Regions from separate parts of the Undibacterium sp. Di26W genome, predicted to be linked through region 1. Evidence: predicted binding sites of a transcription regulator. Region 1 holds the regulator's gene; each other region holds the start of a gene.
The links. The regulator sigma-54, encoded in region 1, starts transcription at its own class of promoters, with help from an activator protein. The targets are predictions, from matches to a motif close to TGGCANGNAANCTGCTTT.
Positions count from the first base shown of each region.

Region 1 (5,499 bases):
TGCTGTGCAAAATCAGATGCATCTTGCTGCAAGTTGTTGCTGATCTTGATTGCGCTGTTTCCGCTGAACAGGGCATCAATACTTGATCTGTTTGCTGCCAGCTTGCCGGTGCCAGGGAGTGCCTGATCTGCAAAAGGAGCAGCAAATTCGCGGATTGCCGCTCGCACATCCGTGGCGGTATTTTGCCCCAGAAGATGCATCAAGGCGGGCAGTTCTGATGTCGGTATAAATACATCGGCCAGCCCTGCATACAATGCATCTGCTGCGTTGATCATTTCACCGGTCAAGCCCAAGTAGGTACCGATTTGCCCCGGTGCACGCGACAGGAAATAACCTCCCCCCACGTCCGGGAACAGGCCGATATTCACTTCCGGCATCGCCATCTTGGTACGTTCCGTGACAATGCGCAGACGGCAGTCATTGCCTGCCTGGGCAATGCCCATACCACCACCCATGACTACTCCATTCATCAGCGCGATATAGGGCTTGGGGTAAAAATGGATTAAATGATTTAATGCATATTCTTCAGTAAAAAAGTCTTCCAACAGGGCAGAGTCTCCCATTGGTGTCGCGGTACCCACGTCATAAAAGAAACGTATATCGCCCCCTGCACAAAAAGCCTTTTCGCTACTGCCGTGAATGAACACAGCACGTACATTTACATCGTCTTGCCAACCCAGCAAAGTCGTGGTGAGCGCACGCACCATCTCCAGCGACAATGAGTTCAGCGCCTTGGGCCGGTCCAGGGTGATATAGCCTATGTTGTTCTTGACAGAAGTGAGGACAAATTCGCTCATGGTGATTGGCTATGCAGTAGAGAATGAAGCTGCTATTTTAGCTTTGTCAGCGATGCACGTCACGGGATGTATAAGTATATGAGGAAACAGTGCAAGTAAAGGATGCTCCTTGCAGTTGCAGTTGCAGTTGCAGTTGCAGTTGCAGTTGCAGTTGCAGTTGCAGTTGCAGTTGCAGTTGCAGTTGCAGTTGCAGTTGCAGTTGCAGTTGCAGTTGGGTTTGACTTTGGGGTTGTTTTTGAATTTAACAATTCCGATGTGTCGACGCCGTTTGTGCGGTACAGAAAATGGAAATAGAAGAGCCGATGTCTGAGCGTAGCGAGTTTCGGATCTTCCCATTTTTTGTACCGCACAAACGGGAACCCCGCAGGGGCGACGACGCCTCGGTCGCCTTCTTTTGCTTCCTTTTCTTGGCGAAGCAAGAAAAGGGAGTAGCTGCCGGGCTACCCCCGGCTGGCAATCTTAAATACTGTGGGTAAGTACATAAAAGCTACACACGTAAAGCATGCAGACCTGACATTAAATCAGACCACGGTATGCCAAATGTTGCTAGATTGCCTGCCCGCTATATTCCTGCCTACGTAGGAATGGCAGTAATACCTGTACAGCCTGTCAGAGGGCAATCAATTTAGCGATTGAATATATGATTTATTTCAGAACCATTCATCCAACAAAAAAGGACGCTTTTCGCGTCCTTGTTTTGGATACCCGCAACCCGAAGGCAGGGGTGGTGAGTCTTATGAAGCCGATGCCGGATCAGGAATATGCTTGATGGCGTCGTGCTGATGGTTTTGTATTTTGTCTTTGTGCTTGATGACCTGGCGATCCAGTTTGTCTACCAGTGTATCGATCGCTGCATACAGATCATGCGCCAGACTTTCTACATGAATATCTTTGCCACTGATATGCAGATTAATGTCGGCTTTGTGTCGTTTTTCCTTTTCCCGGAGCTTGTCCACCGTCAGGATGACGGCGATATCAATGACCTGGTCGAAATGTCGCCTGATACGTTCTAGTTTGGTATGTACATATTCACGAATTGCAGGAGTTACTTCGACGTGATGTCCACTGATGGTGAGATTCATACTGTGCTCCTATAGTGATGTTGCTTGCTGTAACGATAAGCTCATTGCTGTCTTATTGCCTTGAGCTAAATCATATATAGCAATTCAAACCGTGATTACAAGGACTTGCTTACAAAGATTTACGCAAACTCACTGGGGGGATTTTTAGGGCTTCACGGTATTTGGCAACTGTCCGTCGGGCAATTACCATGCCCTGTTCACCCAGCATGTCTGCAATTTTGCTATCAGAGAGTGGGCTTTTCTGGTCTTCTGCTCCTATCAACTGCTTGATGAGTGCGCGTATCGCGGTGGAAGATGCTTCTCCCCCTGTTTCCGTCGCGACATGGCTGCCGAAAAAGTATTTCAACTCAAACATGCCGTGAGGGGTCAGCATGTATTTTTGAGTTGTTACACGTGAGATAGTGCTCTCGTGTAATCCTAGTGTATCAGCAATTTCGCGCAAAACAAGGGGGCGCATGGCGACAGCACCGTGTGTGAAAAAATTACGTTGCCTTTCAACTATCGCTTGTGCAACGCGCAAAATGGTGTCGAAACGTTGCCGCATGTTCTTGATGAGCCAGCGCGCCTCTTGTAGCTGTGAGCCGAGTCCGCCTTCCCCCCGGTTTTGCTTCATGATGTTGGCATACATGCTACTAACCCGCAATTTGGGCATGACATCCTGATTCAGCGTGACTTGCCAGCCATTGCCTGATTTTTTGACGATGACGTCTGGCACCACATAATCCGATTCATCGACTGCAAAGTCGATACCCGGACGGGGCTTGCACAGTCTGATGACAGTTTGTGCGTCGCGCAAATCTTCATCGTCGCAGTCGAGAATTTTCTTGAGTTTGGTGAAATCTCTTTGTGCAAATAAAGTCAGTTGCGTTTCGACAATCTGCAAGGCCAGCCTGCGTGTCACGAAAGCAATTTTAGGCAGGCGTTTGATTTGCAGGGCCAGGCATTCAGAAGGTGTGCGAGCGCCCACACCGGCTGGGTCGAAGCTCTGCAGCATGTTCAGGGCAAATGCCAGCTCTTCTGGCTCCACGCACAATTCCAGTGGCAGGCTGGCATGGATTTCATCCAGGGTTTCTGTCAGGTAGCCATTGTTGTCAATGGCATCAATCATCAACTCGACCAGGGCGCGGTCACGCAGCTCGCGCAGGTTAAGGCGCATTTGTTCCTGCAGATGTTCACGCAGGGTGATGTGGGCAGCACCCAGTTGCGGGCGACCATCTTCATCATCGCTGCTTTTGCTGCCATGATGCACGTCATCAAAACTCCAGTCCTCTTCACTGGCGCTGAGGGCTTCGTTACTGACGGCGCTATCGGCATCACCCTGAACTTCCGTAGTACTGTTGCTTTCTTCGCGGGATGCAGGGGCTTCCATACCTGCATCGGCGGCGGTGCTGCTGGTATTGATGGCACCATCGGCCAACAGGCGCACGGCATGGTCCAGCGGATCATCCACACGCTCCAGCATGGGATTTTCGATGAGCAGGGTTTCCAGCTCCTGGTGCAATTCCAATGTGGACAATTGCAGCAAGCGTATAGATTGCTGCAATTGAGGCGTCAATGCCAGATGCTGGGACGTGCGTAGTTGCAGGCTTTGTTTCATGATGATTCCCGTCACATCCGGAAATGTTCTCCCAGATAGACGCGACGCACGGATTCATTTTGTATGATGTCGTCTGGCTTGCCGCTGGCCAGTACAGCGCCTTGATTGATGATGTAGGCGTGATCGCAGATGCCCAGGGTTTCACGCACGTTGTGGTCGGTAATCAGCACGCCGATACCGCGCTCCTTGAGGAAGCGCACAATACGCTGGATTTCAATCACGGCTATCGGGTCAACACCGGCAAAGGGTTCATCCAGCAAGACGAAGCGCGGATTAGTGGCGAGGGCGCGGGCAATTTCTACCCGCCGGCGTTCGCCGCCTGATAGTGACAGCGCCTGATTTTCCCTGATCTTTTCAATCTGCAAATCGGCCAGCAAGGCATTGAGTCTTTTGACAATGGATTTTTCTGAAAGAAATTTTCCATTGGCATCTTTTTGCAATTCCAGCACGGCGCGGATATTGTCTTCTACCGTCAGCTTGCGAAATACGGACGCTTCCTGCGGCAGGTAGGACAAACCCAGCACGGCTCTCTGGTGTATCGGCAGTTGTGAGATATTGACGGCGTCGATCGTGATATCGCCGGCGTCAGATGGCACCAGGCCAACGATCATGTAGAAGGAGGTGGTTTTGCCGGCACCATTCGGGCCCAGCAAACCAACCACTTCACCGCTTTTCACTTCCAGCGAGACGTCGCGCACCACCTGGCGCGCACCGTAGCGTTTTTGCAATCCCTTGACGATCAAGGTACTAGGCGTGGCAGTCATTTAATTGGTCTGTTTGGGTTGCAGGGTGATTTTGACGCGGCCAGCACCGTCTACATGCTGGCCCGTGGTTGAATTGGTACCGACAGCGATATCATTTTTACTGTCATAGGACAGGTATTCCCCTTCCTGTTCCTGGGTGACTTTCTTGCCTTCCAGATAGCGGATCTTGGCTTTGGAGATGAACTTGACGATTTCTGTCGTCTGATTGTATTCAGCGCGATCGGCTTCGCCTTCTACCCACAGATCCGGGCCGCCATCCCGTTTTTGCCGGAAGCTTATTTTTTTGCTGACTCCGCCGGTCAGCACGACAAACTCGTCACCGTTCGGGGCTTCGGTGACGACGGCTTTTTCTGAATTGACGATCAGGGTGCCGCGCACCAGTTGCACGCCTTTGGACAAGACGCGTACGCTGTTTTTTCCGTCTATTTCAGAATAACCGGCTTCTATGACTGTTTCTTTGAGGCTGTCAGCTTTTTCTGCACTTGCAGGCGTGTGCACTAATGCAAAACAGGCCAGTCCCAGGCATGGGCCAAGGGAGCGTGTCAATTTCATATTTTTCATTGGCAAATATCGCTTTCTCTATTTGGATGGTGTGGAGGGAGCATATTCACGTTTTTTCAAGTGAATACGCACCTTGCTCAGCAGGGCCAGATGCTGGGTGGAATTGTTGGCCTCCATGCCGATGGCTGTGGTGTCCACTTTTCCTGTTTTGACGGTGACGTGTTTGTCGGTTTTGACAATATCATCGTCGGGTAATAACAATAGATAATCGGTTTCCAGTCGCATGAATTGCGAGCTGAGGCCTTCTGGCCTTTCCATGCTGACATTGTCATACAGGCGCACCTCATCGTGTTCACGCTTGGGTGTGATCACCATGGATTTTTGTGATACAACGGCCAGGTCAGCCAGCAAATGCAAAGGTGGGCGATCAACATCAAAGCTATTGATTTGCGGACGCTGAATTTCTATATTGTCATTGCGTGGCAGATGTATCAGGCGTTCGCCAGTGATATGGTAATTCGCCTTGCCATTATTCGACAAACGGATGAAATTGAATTTTTCTACATAGTAATCCGGTGCCGAGCGTGCCGATGTACGGTTCTGTTCATCATTCGCATTGCGGCGTATGACTTCCATCACCCAGATGGTACCCAGGGTAATGACGCCCAGCAGTATCACTGCCAGCCAGATGCGAAAGCGGTCTATGGTCATATGATGTTTCATGACAGGTATGCCTCAATTGCCTGTTCATATCTGCC
Region 1 covers NZ_JBMPOR010000017.1:51,658-57,156, forward strand. The annotation lists gene ACO0LM_RS18830 (enoyl-CoA hydratase/isomerase family protein) at 1-797, opposite strand, end outside; gene ACO0LM_RS18835 (hypothetical protein) at 900-1,091, shown strand; gene hpf (ribosome hibernation-promoting factor, HPF/YfiA family) at 1,532-1,879, opposite strand; gene ACO0LM_RS18845 (RNA polymerase factor sigma-54) at 1,989-3,476, opposite strand; gene lptB (LPS export ABC transporter ATP-binding protein) at 3,488-4,240, opposite strand; gene lptA (lipopolysaccharide transport periplasmic protein LptA) at 4,241-4,792, opposite strand; gene lptC (LPS export ABC transporter periplasmic protein LptC) at 4,820-5,464, opposite strand; gene ACO0LM_RS18865 (KdsC family phosphatase) at 5,461-5,499, opposite strand, start outside.

Region 2 (5,499 bases), on a different contig from region 1:
TCGCCAACGATATGCGGCAGCCGGTGCGGGGCCAGCAAGCGGTCCACCAGCGTCTGCAGGCGGTCGGCTTCCTTGATGATGACCTGGGTATATTCGCGCAATTCACGCAGGTGGCGTTCGGGCAATTCCAGCTCCAGCAGTTGCGCTGCGCCACGTATTCCACCCAGGGGGTTTTTGATTTCATGGGCCAGGTTACGTATCAATTCCTTGTTGGCCTTGCTCTGATCGAGCATGCGTTCTTCTCTGTCGAGCTTGAGTTGCTGTACATTTTCGCGCAGCTCTATCAAGACCGGCGTTTCAGGATTATCCAGCGCCGTCACGATGCTGTGCACATGCAGCGCCTCACGTCCGGCGCGCTCCAGTGTCAGGTCCTGGCGTTTGTCGGCAAACTGGTGTGCCACCGCCTGATGAAACACCTCAATCAGCTCTTCGCCGTTCAGGAACAGGTCTGTCAGCTTTAAATGCGTGAGTGATTTGAATGAGCTATCCAGCAGATTTTCAGCAGAGGCGTTGGCAAACAAAATACTGCCCTCAGCATCCAGCACGATCACGGCTGAAGTCAGCAAATCCAGTCCAGCAAATGAGGTAAGTGGAGTTTTCAAGCGATATCCAATAAAAAAGGCCGCACATAGCGACCTTTACGCAAGCATCATGCCCGGATTGGCATCTAAGGACACCATTTCCCGGCATGGACGGCTTATTTCGAATTGCCTATCTCTCGTTTAAGCGCTTCTATGTTCTTTTCGGTGCGGGCGATGTCTTCTTTCATCATATTGGTGCGTTCCTGGTATTTGGCGTAATTTTTTTCATCGCCTCGCCTTTCAGGCTCACCATTATTGAACTCTTTTTTCAAATTCGCGAGCTTCTGCTCTTCCGCCTTCAATTCGTCCTGCAAAATCTGCTTGCGGTCTGAATCCCTGGCTTTTTGTGTTCCCTCATCTACCTTGGGAAAGTCGGTAGGGCTGCTGGCAGGTTTGCCTTGTGGCTTTTTACCTGCGGTTGGCAACACCGGGGCGGGTACCACCGTAATGCCCTGCAATTCCACTTTTTTACAACCTTTAACCGCACCCGTGTTCTTGTATTCCTTTTTACCGTTCTCGTCGACGCATAAATACACGTCGCCCTGTGCATGGGCATAGGCCTGTACACCAATCAGGAGGATGAAAGCTGACAATAGTCGATTCATATTAAAGCAATAATCAATCACGGACTTGTAGTGTATGCGATGCAGCGCTGCAACACAATTACGAAGAAATCAGCATTTGTAACAAAAAAAGCGGGGTTGCCCCCGCTTTTTATGGTTTTTACACTGATTACAGAGAGTAATACATGTCGAATTCGACCGGATGAGTCGTCATGCGGTAGCGTTGTACTTCCTGCATTTTCAAGTCGATGTACGCATCAATCATGCTGTCGCTGAACACACCACCGCGTGTCAGGAATTCACGATCTTTGTTCAATGCATTCAGTGCTTCTTCCAGCGAAGCGCAGACGGTCGGGATCAATGCATCTTCTTCTGGCGGCAAATGGTACAGATCTTTGCTAGCTGCTTCGCCGGGATGGATTTTGTTTTGAACGCCGTCCAGACCTGCCATCATCAGTGCAGAGAAGCACAGGTATGGATTCGCCAGTGGATCAGGGAAACGTGTTTCGATACGACGACCTTTTGGATTGGCAACGTAAGGAATACGGATGGAAGCAGAACGGTTACGGGCAGAGTACGCCAGTTTAACCGGTGCTTCATAACCTGGAACCAGACGCTTGTAAGAGTTGGTGCCTGGATTAGTGATCGCATTCAATGCTTTTGCATGTTTGATAATGCCGCCGATGTAGTACAGGGCGAAATCAGACAAACCAGCATAGCCGTCGCCAGCAAACAGGTTTTTACCATCTTTCCAGATGGATTGATGTACGTGCATACCAGAACCATTGTCGCCAACGATAGGCTTAGGCATGAAAGTCGCTGTCTTGCCGTAGGTATGCGCTACGTTCCAGACTACGTATTTCAGGTTTTGTGTCCAGTCAGCGCGTTCTACCAGAGTAGAGAACTTGGTGCCGATTTCGTTTTGACCGGCGCCAGCCACTTCATGGTGATGCACTTCAACCGGAATACCCAGAGATTCCAGGATCAGGCACATTTCAGAACGCATGTCCTGGAAGCTGTCGACTGGAGGAACCGGGAAATAACCACCTTTGACGGTAGGACGATGGCCAGTATTGCCGCCTTCGAGTTTTTCGCCAGTGGTCCAGGATGCTTCTTCAGAGTCGATCTTGACGAAGGCACCGGACATGTCCACTTTCCAGCGCACGCTGTCAAAAATGAAGAATTCTGGCTCTGGGCCGAAGTAAGCGGTGTCACCGATACCGGAAGATTTCAGATACGCTTCAGCGCGTTTGGCGATGGAACGTGGATCGCGGTCATAACCTTTACCATCGGATGGCTCGATGACGTCACATTGCATGAACAATGTTGTTTCTTCGAAGAAAGGATCGATATTGGCAGTATTAGGATCAGGCATCAACAACATGTCGGATGCTTCGATACCTTTCCAGCCAGCGATGGACGAGCCGTCAAATGCGTGGCCAGATTCGAATTTATCGATATCGAACTGGGAAACTGGAACAGTTACGTGCTGTTCTTTGCCTCGGGTATCAGCAAAGCGAAAATCAACGAACTTAACTTCGTTGTCTTTCGCCATTTTCAAGACTTCTGCGGCTGTCATTGCCATGTGAAACTCCTCAAATAGAGCTAAAAATAAATTCGGAAATTGCTGAGCCCTGCACCTGCCAGCAACCAAGAACGAGTGAACAGTCCTACCTCATCCACTCTTGAATTCAACTGGCGGCTAAACTCAGTGAGAGATGATAGCAGAATCCATGCCATCAACCAGCCAAAGCATATTCAAATTTGAAATTTGTTAAATGCTTGTTTTTGTGGCGTTTTCTTTGTGCATAACCAAGTCTTGCCGCAAGCAAACAAATAACAAAGTGACTCGATTTGGTGCAAATACCATTAAACGCACCAATTAAATGCATTAATATTTGAAATGCGTTTTTATGCACAGATTTAGGGCATTTTAACTGCAATGCATTTGCACTTGCTTAAATGCCATTAATGTATGCTTCCTATGCAACCCCTGAAGTGATTCTTCGCCCCAGCCGTCGACGCTGGTTGAGGGTTTGAATCTTATTCAATTCGCCCAACACAAAGTATCCGGATGCTCGTCATTTGATCGGTATCAATCAAGTATCAATCGGTCGACTAAATTCAAGCAATGAGATTGACGCGCATTTATTGAATCGCTATTGTCACCTCGCCTGACTGTTCAATCGAAGTTTGTGCCAACAGGCTTTCGCCCATTGCAATTGCGCGAAATTCTCAAGTGCGCCATAGCGCCACATTCATTGATCATCATGCATGCATATTTACGCCAATTTTTTACCCGTCCCCTGCTGTTTACCACAGCGACTTTTCTATTGTCCCTATTCACCAGCTTCTGGCTCATCCCGGAAATGCGCGACCGGAGTGGTGATGGCATATCTGCCGGGAAATTAGCGCATGTATCGGGCACCGTCAGGCAAGACATGCTGCTCAACTATATAGTAGGGCTCATCTTCAGTGCCATGCTGGCTTATCTGGTCCGGCTACTGCTGGAAGCAAGCGAGCAAAAACGCAGCCTGAAAAAAGTCATAGAAAAAAGAACTGAAGTGATACTCCGGCACATCACAACGGTGACGAATTTGTCTTGATGCTGGACGATCTCAGCGACAACATACGCGAGGTCGCGATAGAAGCACAAATGATCGCCTCCCAAATACTCTCTGACCTGCCTCAGCCGTATGACCTCGAACATCTTGAATATCACAGCAGCATCACAGCAGCGCCAGTATCGGTATTACCCTTTTTGGAAAACACAGTGACAATGCAGAAGAACTGCTGAAGCAAGTCGAAGTCGCCATGCATGAAGCCAAAGCCAGCGGTGGTAACCTGTTCCGCTTCTTTGACCCTGACATGCTCGACATCGTCAATGCCCGCGCCGTCATGGAAGCGGATCTGCGTCTTGGATTGGCCCAACATCAGTTGGTCCTGCACTACCAGCCACAAGTCAATGCAGCAGGCAACACCATCGGTACCGAAGCGCTGACACGCTGACAGCATCCGCAACCTGGCCTGGTGTCCCCAGCCGAATTTTTCCATTGGCAGAAGAGTCCGGGCTCATCATTCCACTGGGCTACGGTAAGCAGAGTCCCAATTTAATATACACTAATGACTAGAGACTAAAACTCATTCAGCAACAACGCACGGAGACCCACATGCCCACCACGGATCACCTTCAGACAGCGCGCCAGCGCGGCCAGGAACAAGCCATGAATTATGCCGGCGCAGTTACGCCGCAAGAAGCTTTTGAATTATTGCGAAACAATAGCAGTGTCTTGCTGGTGGATGTACGCACCAATGCTGAACGTGACTGGGTAGGCCGTGTCAACATCAGCCCATCACAACACCAGGCCGTGCAATGGAGCCTGTACCCTGGCGGCGTACCCAACCCTGATTTCCTGACCCAGTTGCAAGCTGCAGTACCCGACAAAACCACAGCCGTTCTTTTCCTTTGCCGTTCTGGCGTGCGTTCGCGCCATGCAGCCAAACTGGCAACAGAAAATGGCTACACCAATTGCTTTGACATCCTGCAAGGCTTTGAAGGTGACAAAGACAGCGACAGCCACAGGAAAACCATAGGCGGCTGGTGCCAACTGGGCCTGCCGTGGCTGGGTGCTTAGGTCTTTTTCAACAAAAAAGAAAAAAGCTTCCATGTTGAATTTTATTTTGCTAGAATAGCGGACTTCGCTGTTACGGCAAATGACTGCGAATGTAGTAGGAGAGGTGGATGAGTGGTTTAAGTCACACGCCTGGAAAGCGTGCGTAGGTTTATCCCTACCGGGGGTTCGAATCCCCCCTTCTCCGCCAAGAACTAAGTAATAACGGGCCCTAGCGGCCCGTTATTCATTTCTACCCCCCTTTGTACCCCACCGCATTTGCGCTCGCAAATTACGACTCTAATCAGGATCGCCTATATTCGGATGCCATGTATAGGCCCAGCCAGGCGATCCAGAAAAGCCATCGACTGCAATTAATTCGCTTCGGATATTTTGGATTTGCACGCGACACACCCATGCCATAGCTTGCACATAATCCATATCGCAAGCGAGCACCATGAAACTCAATGCGGCATCCATCGAATAGATGCACTCGCCTTTGAACAGATCAGCAAAAGCTGCCCGGTCATCGTCCCTGAACTCGTAAAACTCGATGCACGTCAGCCCAATCATATCGATATAGCGAACATGCGCCCACATCAGCGCATTTGCCAAGGCCGGATCGATTCCGAACACATAAGCTTCAAGATAAGGCAACTGCCACCATGTGTCAGTTGCATCGGTAAGGTCGAAGGAAGGTTGCTCAACTGGCTCTCTATTGGCGGCCTTCACCAACTCACGAAA
Region 2 covers NZ_JBMPOR010000023.1:10,642-16,140, forward strand. The annotation lists gene glnL (nitrogen regulation protein NR(II)) at 1-602, opposite strand, end outside; gene ACO0LM_RS22145 (DUF4124 domain-containing protein) at 698-1,186, opposite strand; gene glnA (type I glutamate--ammonia ligase) at 1,314-2,729, opposite strand; gene ACO0LM_RS22155 (hypothetical protein) at 3,415-3,750, shown strand; gene ACO0LM_RS22160 (hypothetical protein) at 3,959-4,153, shown strand; gene ACO0LM_RS22165 (rhodanese-like domain-containing protein) at 4,315-4,779, shown strand; tRNA gene ACO0LM_RS22170 (tRNA-Ser) at 4,877-4,966, shown strand; gene ACO0LM_RS22175 (hypothetical protein) at 5,056-5,499, opposite strand, start outside.
Region 2: the regulator sigma-54 is predicted to act here: its motif matches at 2,866-2,883, upstream of glnA (type I glutamate--ammonia ligase).

Region 3 (5,499 bases), on a different contig from region 1:
CGCCATGCCCCAACGACAGGATGCCGGTATACCCCCATACCAGGTCCAGCGCCAGTGCTGCCAGGGCATAACACATGAACTTGCCGACCAGGGCAATGGTATAGCTGGAAATATGCAAGGCATGGCCCGCAGGAAAACTCAGGTTACAGATCGGTAGCAACACCGCAATCACTGCGCAAATAAGGATGCCAGTCCAGGCAGGTTTGGAAAACAGACCCTTGATTGTAGTCATAGTTGAGATCATTCCACACTCCTGCCTTTGAGCGCAAACAAGCCTTGCGGTCTGCGTTGTATGAAAATGATGATGAACACCAGAATGACGATCTTGGCCATGACAGCACCGGCCACTGGTTCCAGGAATTTATTTACTTCACCCAGGCCAAAGGCGGCAATCACGGTACCCGCCAACTGCCCTACCCCGCCCAGCACGACTACCATGAAAGAATCAACAATATAGTTTTGCCCCAGGTCTGGGCCGACATTGCCTAATTGCGACAGGGCTACGCCACCCAGGCCTGCAATACCTGATCCCAGGCCAAAAGTCAGCATGTCTATCTTGCCAGTTGCCACGCCGACGCAATCTGCCATGCGGCGGTTTTGCGTGACGGCACGCACGAACAGGCCGAGCCGGGTTTTATTCAACAATAACCAGACTGCAAATACCACCAACAGGGCAAAGAAAATAATGATGATGCGGTTATACGACAGCACCAGCGAACCCAATACGGTGATACCGCCCGACATCCAGGTTGGATTGGCGACCTCGACATTTTGCGCACCAAATATGGAACGCACAGCTTGCATCAATATCAGGCTAATGCCCCAGGTGCATAATAAGGTTTCCAATGGACGACCGTACAACCAGCGTATGACGGTTCTCTCCAGCAAAATACCGACTGCGGCAGACACCAGGAAAGCCGCTGGCAAGGCCAGCAATAAATAGGCATCCAGTGCACCGGGCATGAATTTGCGGAACAACATCTGGCAGGCATAGGTGGTGTACGCACCTATCATCAGCAGTTCGCCATGCGCCATGTTGATGATGCCCATCAATCCAAAGGTGATCGCCAGGCCCAATGCCGCCAGCAGTAGCACACTGCCCAGCGAAACGCCGTAAAACAGGTTACCGATAAATTCCATGCGTGCCAGACGACCATCGATGGCATTCAAGGTATTGGCCGCCTCTAGTCGTATGCTGGCATCGGCTTCGTTGTAAGTGCCATCGGGATTTTGTGCCAGCATTTTTTGCAGCACAGGCTTTAAATTCGGGTTCGGGCTATCCAGCAAGGCCTTGACTGCAGCCTTGCGCACTACCGGGTCACTGGCCTGCAAATTGGCAGTTGCAATCAACATTTGCAGGCGGGATTTGATTTCGCTATCGTTTTCTTTCAGATAGGCTTTGTTCAGCAAGGGCAACTGTTCTGGCGTTGCTTCTTTCTCCAGTGCGGTAGCGGCAATCAGACGGGTATTTTTATCAGGTGAAAACAGCTTCAAGCCTGACAGTGCACTGTCAAGTGCGGCACGCAAGCGGTTGTTGATGGTGATTGCCTCGGCATCGTCCGGCAATTTCTGCATTTTTCCACTGGCAAGGTCTTTGGCCTGTTCACCGTCGACCAGGTAGACAGCAACATCCTTGACGAATAATTGTTCATTTTTGAGAGCGGTCAATACTGCTGCTGCTTCTTCATTGCCCATGGCTGCGACGGTATTGACGGCAGCAATGCGGGCATCGGGATCATCACCAGACAGTGCCAACAAGAGCTTGCCATCGATAGCTGCGTGCGCACTCAGGCTGAACACGAGCAGGACGATGCTCGCGCAGATTTTACGAAATGTCATAGGCAACCAGGTCAAGGATGGAAAAATTCAGGAACGGCACTCAAGGCAACAGCCATGCAAGCCAGCTATTAAGCTGGCCACATGACAACCCCGAGTGCCTGCGTCATTCCTTCAATTACAGTTTTTGCTTGCCTTCATTGCCTGGAATATACGGGCTCCATGGTTGGGCACGAATCGGTGCCTTGGTTTTGTAGACCACGCTGAACTGACCATCAGCCTTGATCTCGCCTATCATGACTGGCTTGTGCAAGTGGTGATTGGTTTTGTCCATCGTCAATTCAAAACCGGATGGCGCCTTGAAAGTTTGTCCGCCCATGGCGGCGATGACCTTGTCGGTGTCGGTGGACTTGGCTTTTTCAACTGCCTGTTTCCACATATAGATACCAACATAAGTCGCTTCCATAGGATCGTTGGTGACGACGGTGGCTGCATTCGGCAGTTTTTTGGCGGCAGCATAGTCTTTCCATTTCTTGATGAATTCGGTGTTTACCGGGTTCTTCACGGACTGGAAGTAATTCCAGGCTGCCAGATGGCCGACCAGTGGTTTGGCATCCACACCGCGCAATTCTTCTTCACCGACTGAGAATGCAACAACCGGCACGTCGGTTGCCTTCAGACCGGCATTGCCGAGTTCTTTATAGAACGGTACGTTGGAATCACCATTAATGGTGGAAATGACCGCAGTTTTACCGCCTGCAGCAAATTTCTTGATATTCGCAACGATGGTCTGATAATCAGAATGACCGAATGGCGTATAGACTTCATCGATATCAGTATCCTTGACGCCCTTGCTATGCAAGAAGGCGCGCAGGATTTTGTTGGTCGTACGTGGATACACATAATCAGTACCCAGCAAAACAAAACGCTTGGCACCACCACCCTCTTTCGACATCAGGTATTCAGTCGCAGGAATGGCTTGCTGATTCGGTGCTGCACCTGTGTAGAAAACGTTTTTCTCCAGTTCTTCACCTTCGTACTGAACCGGGTAAAACAACAGGCTATTGAGTTCCTTGAAGACTGGCAGTACCGATTTACGCGATACCGATGTCCAGCAACCAAACACGACAGATACTTTGTCTTGCGATACCAGTTGACGGGCTTTTTCGGCAAACAGTGGCCAGTTGGATGCCGGATCAACGATCACCGCTTCCAGCTTTTTGCCCATGACACCACCCTTGGCATTGATTTCATCGATCGTCATCAGGGCCACATCTTTCAGCGATGTCTCCGAGATTGCCATAGTGCCAGACAGGGAATGCAGAATGCCGACCTTGATGGTATCGGCGGCCTGTGCCTGCGAGATCCAGCCGGAAGCGGCCAAAGTCATTGCGGCAAGTGCAGTTGCTTTCAAAACAGTACGACGTGACATGTTTTCTCCTGGTAGTGGTGAGGTCATGGAACAAAAAACTGCAAGCTTCCCACTACAGATAGCAGATAACGTGCCAACTGCTGGCTGGAACCAGACCACTCAGTAACATGATTTAAGTCAGATGCAAACGCTCAAACGGCTGACGTTTACCTGACGCGAACAAGGTGATTTGAGATGCCATGTTGAGATGCAATGCAAGGAGTCACTGCAAGGTCATGGCGAAGTCATCACACAAGCAAGCCTGGTGTATGGACAAGTTGGGCAAGTTGGGTAATGACGCACTGCACCACCGCGATTGAGCGCCGCACACCGATATAACCTATGTTGGCGGCATACAAAAACTAACCAAATTGGTGAGAATTGTTTCCCTGCAATTTTTTTGGCCACAAGCTCCACTTTTTAGTGCATTCATGCTCTCAAATTGTGCGGAAAACAACGACCATATGAAATTGCTCCATTTTTAATCATTGTTATCAAATTTATTTCCACTCGAAATAAGACGAAAGTCTTCGTGCTGGTTGAAAGCTTTTCAATAAAAGTCGCCAGTTTTTCGCCAGATATTTGATTTTATTGGCTTAATTCAAACTCATAAGGTATCAATCATCCGTTTGAATGCCGGGGTCAAGGGAATCTGGCTAAAAATCTGGCATGGCCTTGATGTGGAATAAATATCATAAAGGAAACAAATATATAGCCATTTGCCTATTTATTGTTCTAATATGTACACGTAAGGGAATTTAAAAAAAAACAATCTTGTTGTCAATTTTCCTGTCCCGGTGATCATGAATCAATTTGATGAGTTCAGCATACTCCCGCCGGCCGCTGCGACTGCCGCCGTAGCTGACACAAGCAAAAGCCTGTCCACTGAGACCAGGCTGCAATACCTGATAGACAATACTCCTGCCATTATTTATAGCAGCGTACCCACTGGCGACTTCAAAATGACTTTCGTCAGTAATAACGCGCTCCACGTGCTGGGCTATCAGCCAGAAGAAATGGTCGCCGACCCGAATTTCTGGTTCGACCATATTCATCCTGACGATGTGCCCCAGATTTTCTCCAGTATCGCCAAATTATTCACTGAAGGAGAGCGTACTTACGAATACCGCTTCATGAGCCGTGCCGGTCACTATGTGTGGATGCACGACATGCTGAGGCTGATTCGCGACCAGGACGGCAATCCTGTAGAAGTGATCGGCTCGTTGACGGACATTACCAAACGCAAGGAAATGGAAGAAACCCTGTCCAAAAAGGGGGAAGAGCAACAGCTTTTGATCAAGAAATTGCAAGAAGCCCATGAACAGTTACTGCAATCCGAAAAAATGGCTTCGGTTGGTCAATTGGCCGCCGGCATTGCGCATGAAATCAATAACCCCATAGGCTTTATCAATTCCAATATTGGCAGCCTGCAAAATTACGTAGACAAGTTGTTTGAAGTCATCAATGATTATGAAGGCCTGATCCCGCAAGCGCTGGCTGCAAGCCAGGCGAGCGGCAAAATGAATGAGATCAGGGAAAAAGCTGATCTCCAATTTTTAAAGGAGGATATACAAGACCTCGTGCGGGAATCCATGGATGGGCTCAAGCGCGTCAAGGACATCGTTCAATCACTTAAAGATTTTTCGCATGTGGGTGAAACGGACTGGCAAGAAGCAGACATTCATCACGGCATAGACAGTACTTTGAATATCGTCAAAAACGAAATCAAGTACAAGGCCAATGTAGTCAAGGAATATGGTCAGTTGCCACTGGTGAAATGCATCATTTCGCAGGTCAACCAAGTCATCATGAATTTGCTGGTGAATGCGTCCCATGCGATCAAGGAAAACGGCGTCATCAAAGTCAGCACGGGCTGTGACAAGGATATGGTCTGGATAAAAGTGCTGGATACCGGTGGCGGCATTCCCCCTGAAAACCTGAATCGCATCTTTGAACCTTTTTTCACCACCAAACCCGTAGGCAGTGGAACCGGCCTCGGTCTTTCCCTTTCTTACGGCATCATCAAAAAGCACGGTGGCAGGATTGATGTCAGCAGCGTGCTCGGAAAAGGTACTTGCTTCACTGTCTGGCTCCCCTTGCGTCAGGAAGATACAACGACACAGTAATCAGCGTCCATGTCTGTCGTAACAGTACTTTGCATGGTCAGCATAATGTGAGATCAAATCAAATGGATATGGTAACGCACAAGCAAATTGATATGGCGAAAGAACTTCAACTGGCAATCAGTGCCAATGAATTGGAGTTGCATTACCAGCCCAAGGCAGATTTACAAACCGGCTTACTAGTCGGGG
Region 3 covers NZ_JBMPOR010000001.1:473,303-478,801, forward strand. The annotation lists gene urtC (urea ABC transporter permease subunit UrtC) at 1-232, opposite strand, end outside; gene urtB (urea ABC transporter permease subunit UrtB) at 241-1,839, opposite strand; gene urtA (urea ABC transporter substrate-binding protein) at 1,955-3,208, opposite strand; gene ACO0LM_RS01965 (ATP-binding protein) at 3,991-5,313, shown strand; gene ACO0LM_RS01970 (EAL domain-containing protein) at 5,406-5,499, shown strand, end outside.
Region 3: the regulator sigma-54 is predicted to act here: its motif matches at 3,267-3,284, upstream of urtA (urea ABC transporter substrate-binding protein).